Regions from separate parts of the Sinomonas flava genome, predicted to be linked through region 1. Evidence: predicted binding sites of a transcription regulator. Region 1 holds the regulator's gene; the other holds the start of a gene.
The links. The regulator HrcA, encoded in region 1, represses chaperone genes, less so after heat shock. The targets are predictions, from matches to a motif close to TTNGCACTCGNNNNNNNCGAGTGCNAA.
Positions count from the first base shown of each region.

Region 2: a site for HrcA is predicted at 2,295-2,321, ahead of ABD298_RS05960 (Hsp20/alpha crystallin family protein). Genes of this name have one in related genera too.

Region 1 covers NZ_BAAAQW010000003.1:32,260-36,465, reverse strand. The annotation lists gene hemW (radical SAM family heme chaperone HemW) at 1-213, shown strand, start outside; gene ABD298_RS02860 (DUF4870 domain-containing protein) at 256-660, opposite strand; gene ABD298_RS02855 (DUF3097 domain-containing protein) at 751-1,602, opposite strand; gene hrcA (heat-inducible transcriptional repressor HrcA) at 1,759-2,775, shown strand; gene dnaJ (molecular chaperone DnaJ) at 2,788-3,915, shown strand; gene ABD298_RS02840 (16S rRNA (uracil(1498)-N(3))-methyltransferase) at 3,918-4,206, shown strand, end outside.
Region 2 covers NZ_BAAAQW010000003.1:709,512-713,717, forward strand. The annotation lists gene ABD298_RS05945 (aldo/keto reductase) at 1-820, opposite strand, end outside; gene ABD298_RS05950 (diacylglycerol/lipid kinase family protein) at 857-1,753, opposite strand; gene ABD298_RS05955 (GlsB/YeaQ/YmgE family stress response membrane protein) at 1,931-2,194, shown strand; gene ABD298_RS05960 (Hsp20/alpha crystallin family protein) at 2,406-2,915, shown strand; gene treZ (malto-oligosyltrehalose trehalohydrolase) at 2,995-4,206, opposite strand, start outside.

The sequences.
Region 1 (4,206 bases):
GACGAGACGCGCCACGTCGAGCGGGTCCTCCTGCAGATCCGGCTAGCCTCAGGCCTGCCTGTGGCGGAGCTCGGGCCGGAGAGCCGCTCCGAGGTTGCGGGCCTGATCGCCGAGGGGCTCGTCGAGGGTGCGGCGGCCCTCCGGGGGCGGCTTGTGCTCACGCTGCGCGGGCGCCTGCTCGCGGACGCGGTGGTGCGCCGGCTTCTCGCCTGAATCAGACCATGCCCCCGTCGTTCCGGCGCGTGCCCGCGGTTCCTAGGAGATGAGCCGGAGGTTGTAGCGGTAGCGGTACGGCTGGCCGCGGTTGACTTGGATGCCGGCGATCACGGAGAAGACCGTGAGCGCGATCCACACGAGCGTCGCCAGGACCGCGAACACGTTCCCGACCACCGGGATGAGCGCCAGGATGTTGCAGACCACGGCGGCGGCGGTCGGCGGGAGCGTGAAGTTGAGCGCCTCCTTGGACTCCTGGGCCGTGAAGGGCCCGCGGTCCCTGAAGACCAGGTAGATCAGCAGTGACGGCAGGCACCCGAGGATCCCGCCGAAGTGAGCGAGCGTCGCCCACTGGCGGTCCTCAGCCGCCGTGAGCGGCATGGCACGGGCTGGCGCGCCGTGGTATTCGCTCTCTCCGTCGCGTCGGTCCTGCGGGTACTCGGCCACTGGATGTCCCTGCCTGTTCGGTGTCGTCGTGCGGTGGCCGCACCAGACGGCCTGCCCGAGGGCATTCCAAGGATATCCAAGGTTGTGCGCTCAGGCGGTCAGGAAGTCGATCACCTCTTCGACGCGTCCCAGCAGGGAGGGCTCAAGGTCCGCGTAGGTGCGCACGGTGCCCAGCAGCTTCTGCCACGCGAGCCCGAAGTCCTCGGGCGTGCTGCGGGGCCAGCCGAAGGCGGCAAGGATGCCGGTCTTCCAGTCGGTGCCCCGCGGCACCGCCGGCCAGGCAGGGATCCCCAGCGTGGAGGGCTTGATGGCCTGCCACACGTCCACGTACGGGTGGCCGACGATGAGGACGTTCCCTGCCGCCCCGGGGCTCCGCATGGCCTCCGCTGCGATCCTGGACTCCTTCGATCCCTCCACCAGATGGTCCACGAGGATGCCCAGCCGGCGTTCCGGGCCGGGCCCGAAGTCCGCGATGGCGGCCGCGAGGTCGTCCACACCGTGCAGTGGCTCGACGACGATTCCCTCAACGCGCAGGTCGTCTCCCCAGACCTTCTCGACGAGCTCGGCGTCGTGCTTGCCCTCGACCCAGATGCGGCTGGCCTTGGCAACCTGTGCGCGCATGCCCTCGACCCGGACCGACCCCGAGGCCGTTCGGGCGGGAGGGGCCGCGGTCCGCTGGGGTGCCGGCGGGCCCACCCGGACCGGGCGGCCGTCCACAAGGAAGCCGTACCCCAGCTGGAAGGACCGTGAGCGGCCCCGCCGGTCCTCGAGGGTGATGAGGTGCATCCCGCCGGACTTCTCGATGCGTGTGACGGCGCCCACCCATCCGCTCTCGGCGTCCTCGAGGACGAGGCCGACCGAGGCAGGGACCGTGGGCAGCCCGCGTGGGGAGGGGGCGCTCAGGTCTGCAGGGCCCCAGCTGTCATAGGAGAGTCGGTCCACCCGTCGGATCCTACGGCCCCGCCGCTCGGACGGTGCGCTCATCCTTGCGTGGCGCGGGGCACATGACCGTGCGGAAACGGTGCGTGGGCATAATAGACTTAGCACTTGCTCTGAGAGAGTGCTAACGCAACCGGCCATGCGAGCAGGAGGTGGGATGTGAGCGAGCCGCGCAAGCTCGAGGTGCTGCGGGCCATCGTGGAGGACTATGTGCACTTCAGGGAGCCGGTCGGCTCCAAGGCACTCGTCGACCGCCACAAGCTCGGCGTCTCGAGTGCGACGATCCGCAACGACATGGCCGCACTCGAGGACGACGGCCTCATCACGGCTCCCCACACGAGCGCAGGACGCGTCCCGACGGACAAGGGCTACCGCGTCTTCGTCGACCACCTCGCCGCCGTGCGCCCCCTCTCCCCAGCGGAGAAGCACGCGATCCAGGGCCTCCTCGACGGCGCCGACGACCTCGACGACGTGCTCGAGCGTACCGTTCGCCTCCTGTCGCAGCTGACGAACCAGGTCGCCGTCGTGCAGTACCCCCAGCTCGGCCGGGCCCGGGTGCGCCACGTGGAGGCGGTGCTCATGGCACCGCATCAGATCCTCCTCGTGCTCATCGCAGACACCGGGACCGTGGAGCAGCGCGTCCACACGGTCTCCGAGGAGGTGGACCGCGACCGGCTCGCGGCCCTGCGGGAGAAGCTCCTCGCGGGGCTGGTCGGCGCCCCGGTCGTGAAACTCGGCGAGGCCCTCGGCCGCGTCGTCGGGTCGCTGGCCCCCGCGGACCAGTCGCTCGCGGCGGAGCTCGGGCGGGGCCTGTCCCTCCTGGCCGAGTCGAGCCGTGAAGACCGCATGGTCATGGCGGGCACGGCCTATCTGGCCAGGTCGAACAGCGACTTCCTCCAGAGCATCTCGCCCGTGCTCGAAGCCCTCGAGGAGCAGGTCGTCCTGCTCCGCCTGCTGTCCGAGATGGCGAACGACCCCCGGGGGGTCGCCGTCACCATCGGGCGCGAAAACGCCTACGACGGCCTTGCCGAGACCTCTGTCGTGGCCACCGGGTACGGCGGGGACGACGGCCCCAAGCTGGGCATCCTCGGCCCGACGCGCATGGACTATCCGGCCAGCATGGCCGCGGTCCGCGCCGTCGCCCGGTACCTCTCCAAGATTCTCGCTGGAAGCTAGAGAAAGAAGACCGTGAGCAGCCATTACGAAACCCTCGGCGTTCCGACCGACGCGACCACCGAGGAGATCAAGAAGGCCTACAAGAAGCTGGCCCGCAGGCTCCACCCGGACATCAACCCGGGCGAGGAGGCCTCAGAGCAGTTCAAGGCGGTGACCCACGCCTACGAGGTCCTGTCGGACCCGCAGAAGCGGCGCGTCTACGACACCACCGGCAATGAGAACGGCACCGACAACGGCTTCGGCGGCGCCTACAACGGCTCCGGCTTCGCGTTCCAGGACATCTTCGAGACGTTCTTCGGCGGGGGCGGCGCGCAGGCCGGCCCGGCTTCGCGCGTGCGGCGCGGCCAGGACGCCCTGATCGCGGTGCGGATCGAGCTCAAGGACGCCGTCTTCGGGGTCAACAAGAAGCTCGAGGTGGACACGGCCGTGACCTGCGAGCGCTGCGACGGCTCGTGCTGTGAGCCGGGCACGGAACCCGTGCGCTGCACCGTGTGCGGCGGCAGCGGCCACATCCAGCGGCCCGTCCGCTCGATCCTGGGCCAGGTCATGACACTGGCCACGTGCCCCACCTGCCAGGGCTTCGGCACCGAGATCCCGAGCCCGTGCAACGAGTGCGGCGGCGAGGGCCGCGTCCGCAGCCGCCGCTCGCTCACCGTCAAGATCCCGGCGGGCGTGTCGACCGGCACCCGCATCCAGCTCGCCGGCCAGGGCGAGGCAGGGACAGCTGGCGGCCCCTCGGGAGACCTGTACGTAGAGATCCGCGTGGCCTCGCACTCGACGTTCACGCGCGACGGCGACCAGCTCAACGCGACCGTCAGCGTCCCGATGACCGCTGCAGCCCTGGGCTCCGAGCTGAGCCTCGAGACCTTCGACGGCGAGCAGACCATCACTCTGCGCCCGGGCACACAGTCCGGTGACGTCGTCACCCTCCACGGGCTGGGCGTCGCCCGGCTCCGCAGCTCGGGCCGAGGCGACCTGCTCGTGCACATCCGTGTCGAGACGCCGACCAAGCTCGACGCCGAGCAGGAGGAGCTCCTGCGCCAGTTCGCGAAGCTGCGGGGCGAGCACGTGGGCGACGGCAAGCTCGTCGCCAGCGGCGGAGTCTTCGCCAAGCTGCGCGACAAGCTGGGCAACCTCTAGAGATGTCCCGGCCCCTCTTCTACGTCCCGGCTGGAATGCTCGACGGGATCCAGCCCGGAGACCTCGTCGAAGTGGGAGGCCCTGAGGGCCGCCACGCCGTCGCCGCGAAGCGCCTCGCCAAGGGCGAAGGGGTTGACCTGGCCGACGGCGCGGGCGTCCGGGCCGTCGGCACCGTCGCCGGGGCGGAAGGCCAGACGCTGACCGTCGGCGTCGAGCGGGTCGCCCGTGAGCCGCGGCCGCCCTTCCGGTTCGTGCTCGTCCAGGCCCTCGCCAAGGGCGACCGCGACGAGC
Region 2 (4,206 bases), 680 kb from region 1:
GCTCGGCCGCGAGGTCGTTGAGCTTCCGGGCGGTGCCGAGGCTCTCCTCAGTCTGGGCCGTCGTCAGGAAGTGCTCCTGCGAGGCGCGGGATCCCTCGGGGATGCCCGCGAAGTAGCGGTCGGTGAGCCGGCCCTGCGCGAGCGGGCTGTAGACGATGGATCCGGCGCCGGCCTGGTCGAGGGCCTGGTACAGGTCGGGGCTCCCCTGCTCGGTCCAGCGGTCCAGCATCGAGTAGCGCGGCTGGTGGATGAGCAGGGGCGTGCCGAGGTCCTTCAGGATCGCCGCGGCCTCGAGCGTTTTCTCCGGCGAGTAGGAGGAGATGCCGGCGTACAAGGCGCGCCCCGAGCGCACGGCGTAGTCCAGGGCGCCCATCGTCTCCTCGAGGGGCGTCTCCGGGTCGAAGCGGTGGCTGTAGAAGATGTCCACGTACTCCAGGCCCATCCGGGCGAGCGACGCGTCGAGGCTCGAGATGAGGTACTTCCGCGAGCCCCACTCGCCGTAGGGCCCGTCCCACATGAGGTAGCCGGCCTTGGTCGAGATGACGAGCTCGTCCCGATACGGCCGGAAGTCCTCGCGGAGGTGCCGGCCGAAGTTCCGCTCAGCGCTTCCCGGGGGCGGGCCGTAGTTGTTGGCGAGGTCGAAGTGGGTCACGCCGAGGTCGAAGGCCCGTCGGAGGATGTCGCGCTGCACCTCGAAGGGCTTGTCGTCCCCGAAGTTGTGCCAGAGGCCCAGGGAGATGGCCGGGAGCTTGAGGCCGCTGCGGCCCACGCGCCGGTACTGCATTGAGGGGTAGCGGTCAGCCGCTGCGGTGTACGTCACAGTCCACGATCCTAGCCGCAGCGTCCGGCGGGCGTCCTAGGCCGGAATCCGCACCGTGAGCGCCCGGGGGTCCACCCGCACGGCGAGCGTCCTCCCAGTGCCCAGGTGGTCGCCGTCGATCTGGATGTCGTGGGGACGGGACGCGGCGACGTGGATGGTCTTGCCGGTGTAGTGCCCGAGGTCCGGGGGCGTGTGGCGCCGCCAGCGGGACAGGAGCGAGCTGGCCACCCGGAACCAGCCGACCACTCCGCTCGGCGCGACGGCGAGGACGTCGAGGATTCCGTCGTCCACGGTGGCGCCGGGGAAGACCTCGACGTCGCCCTGGATCTTCCCGCAGTTGCCGATCATGACGCCGCGCTGGCGACGCTGGAGCTCGAGCTTGCCGTCGACGTAGACCTTGATGAGGTACGAGTCCCCGACGATCGTCTGCGCCGCCGCGACGATGTAGGCGAACCAGCCCGCCTTGGCCTTCAGGTCGTCGTTCGTGTTCGCCATGATGGTCGCGTCGAGGCCCATCCCGGCCATCACTGCGAAGGCGAGCTCGTCGCCGTCGTCCACCTTCGCCCAGGCCACGTCCACGTCCCGGGTGGCCGTCCCGAAGGCGGCGTCGAGCGCCGTGCCGGGGTCGTCCACGGGGATCCCGAGGTTGCGGCAGAGCAGGTTGCCGGTCCCCAGAGGCACGACGGCGAGCGGGACACCGCTTCCGGCGAGCTCGCCGGCCGCCGCACGCACCGTCCCGTCCCCGCCGCCCACGACGACGAGCCCCGCCCCGCGCTCGAGGGCCTCCCGCGCCATGCCCCCGCCCGGGTCCTCGACCGTCGTCTCGAGGACGAGCGGCTCGTAGCCCTCGGCCTCGCACCGGCCGCGGAAGTCCGCGGTGAGCGGCTCCGCCCCGGCCTTGCTCGGGTTCACGATGAGTGCGCAGCGTTCCACGCGGTCTTCCCCTCCCGGTCGGCGCCAATGACCGCTACGTTACCGAACCGAAGCCGAGTAAAGATGTGGTGAAGGCGCGCTCTCGGGTCGTGACGGCGTGCGGCATCGGTGTTAGTACTGAGGAAGCTTGGGCACCATGCAAGCACCGGACATGATCGCACCACACAAGGAGTTGACATGAGCTTCATCGGTTTCCTCATCCTCGGCCTCATCGCCGGCGCTATCGCCAAGGCCATCCTGCCGGGCAAGCAGGGCGGCGGCTGGCTTGCCACCCTCCTCCTCGGAGTCGTCGGCGCACTGCTCGGCGGCTGGATCGGCGGCATGATCTTCAAGCAGGACCTCATGAACTCCTTCTGGAGCCTGAGCGCCTGGATCACCGCGATCATCGGATCCCTCGTGGTCCTGCTCATCTGGGGCCTCGTCACGAGGCGCCGCGCCTAGTCCCCCATCCCGTGGAGAGGGGCCGCACCCGCTGGGTGCGGTCCCTCTTCGCGTGCCCAGCGCTTTCCCCGCCCTATCCGGAAAATCCCCCGAAAAGGTCTTGGCACTCGCTGGGTGAGAGTGCTAAATAAGTGTGTGTCGGGAGCGTGCCCGACACCGAAGACAAGGAGAGACAACACGCCCGTTGGGGCAGACCTGAGGAGTGATTCCCATGGCTGACTTCGACCCGATCCGCGAGCTCGACCGCTTCGCCACGGCCCTGCTCGGGCAGCGCAGCGGCATGAGGCTCATGCCGATCGACCTCTTCCGCGAGGGCGACCACTACATCGTCCACGCCGACCTGCCCGGGATCGACCCGGGGTCCGTCGACATCGACGTCGACGGCCAGCTCCTCACGATCCGCGCGGAACGGACGGTCCGCGGGCGCGAGGGCGTGGCCTGGATTGCGCGGGAACGCGAGGGCGGCACTTTTTTGCGCCAGCTGACCCTCGGCCAGGGCATCGACACGGAGAACATCACCGCGAACTACAGCAACGGCGTCCTCGCGGTGACCATCCCCGTCTCCGAACGAGCCCGACCGCGCCGTATCCCCGTCGCGACCGACCAGGGCGGCGACATGAAGGTGATGGGCCACCGGAGTGGCGACGCCGCCCCGCAGGACCTCGGCGAGCGCCAAGGGGACCAGGGCGCGGCCGGCGGACAGAAGTCCGTCTCGGCCTGATCCGGACCCGCAGGACGTGACCTTCAGGAGCTGACCTTCAGGAAGTGACCTTCAGGAGGTGACCTCCAGGAGGTGACCCCTAGACGGAAGGAGGGAGGGCGAGCACGACGGCGGCGAGGCCAGCCAGGCGGACGGCTGCGCCGCCGTCGTGCGTCGCCTCGACGGAGCAGTCCTCGCTGGTCGCGACGGCAATCTGCGCCTGCGCGCCTGCGGGCAGCGGGATCTCGACGGGCCCCGGCCCGAAGCCGATGCACACCATGGCGCCCGGCCGCCGCCACGCGACCCACCGGGCCCCACCGTCCACGTCGCCTGCGCCGGCCTCTCCCCGTCCGGAGGTCACCTCGGTCTCGTCGAGCCGCCCCTGCCACAGCCCGGGCAGCTCCGCGCGCACTGCAATGAGCCTGCGGTAGAGGTCCAGCATGCGCGCCCCCTCGGGGGCCTCGGCCTCGGCCCAGTCCAGGACGGACCGCTCCCGCGTGGCAGGGTCCTGGGGGTCCGGCACGAGCGCCGGGTCCCAGCCCATGCGCGCGAACTCCTCGATGCGGCCCTTGCGGGTGGCCTCGGCGAGCTCTGGCTCGGGGTGGGAGGTGAAGAACTGCCACGGGGTCGTGGCCCCGTACTCCTCCCCCATGAACAGCATGGGCGTGAACGGCGAGGCGAGCGTCAGCACGGCCGCCACGGCGAGCCCGTCGCGGGACAGGGTCGCGCTGGGGCGGTCGCCGGTGGCGCGGTTGCCCACCTGGTCATGGTTCTGGCTGCAGACCACGAGCTGCGCGGCGTCCACGAGCGAGGGGTCGACGGGGCGCCCGTGCACCCTGCCGCGGAAGCTGGAGTACGACCCGTCGTGGTAGAACCCGCCCCGCAGCACCTTCGGCAGCGCGTCGGGGTCGGCGAAGTCCTCGTAGTAGCCGGACGTCTCCCCGGTCAGGGCGACATGCAGGGCGTGGTGGTAGTCGTCGCTCCACTGGGCGCCGAGCCCGTAGCCGGCGGGCCGGGGCTCGAGCAGGCGCGGGTTGTTCATGTCGGACTCGGCGATGAGCACCTTGCGGCGCCCGGTCCGCGCCTCGATGTCCTCGGCCAGCAGCTGCAGCTCCTCGAGCAGCGTCAGGGCGCGCCGGTCCACGAACGCGTGGACCGCGTCGAGCCTGAGCGCGTCCACCCGGTAGTCCTCGAGCCACATGCGGGCGTTGCCCAGGATGAAGGCACGCACCTCGTCGGAGGCGGCGGAGTCGAGGTTCACCGCGTCCCCCCACCCGGTCGCCGCGCCCGGGACGAGGTAGGGCCCGTACTG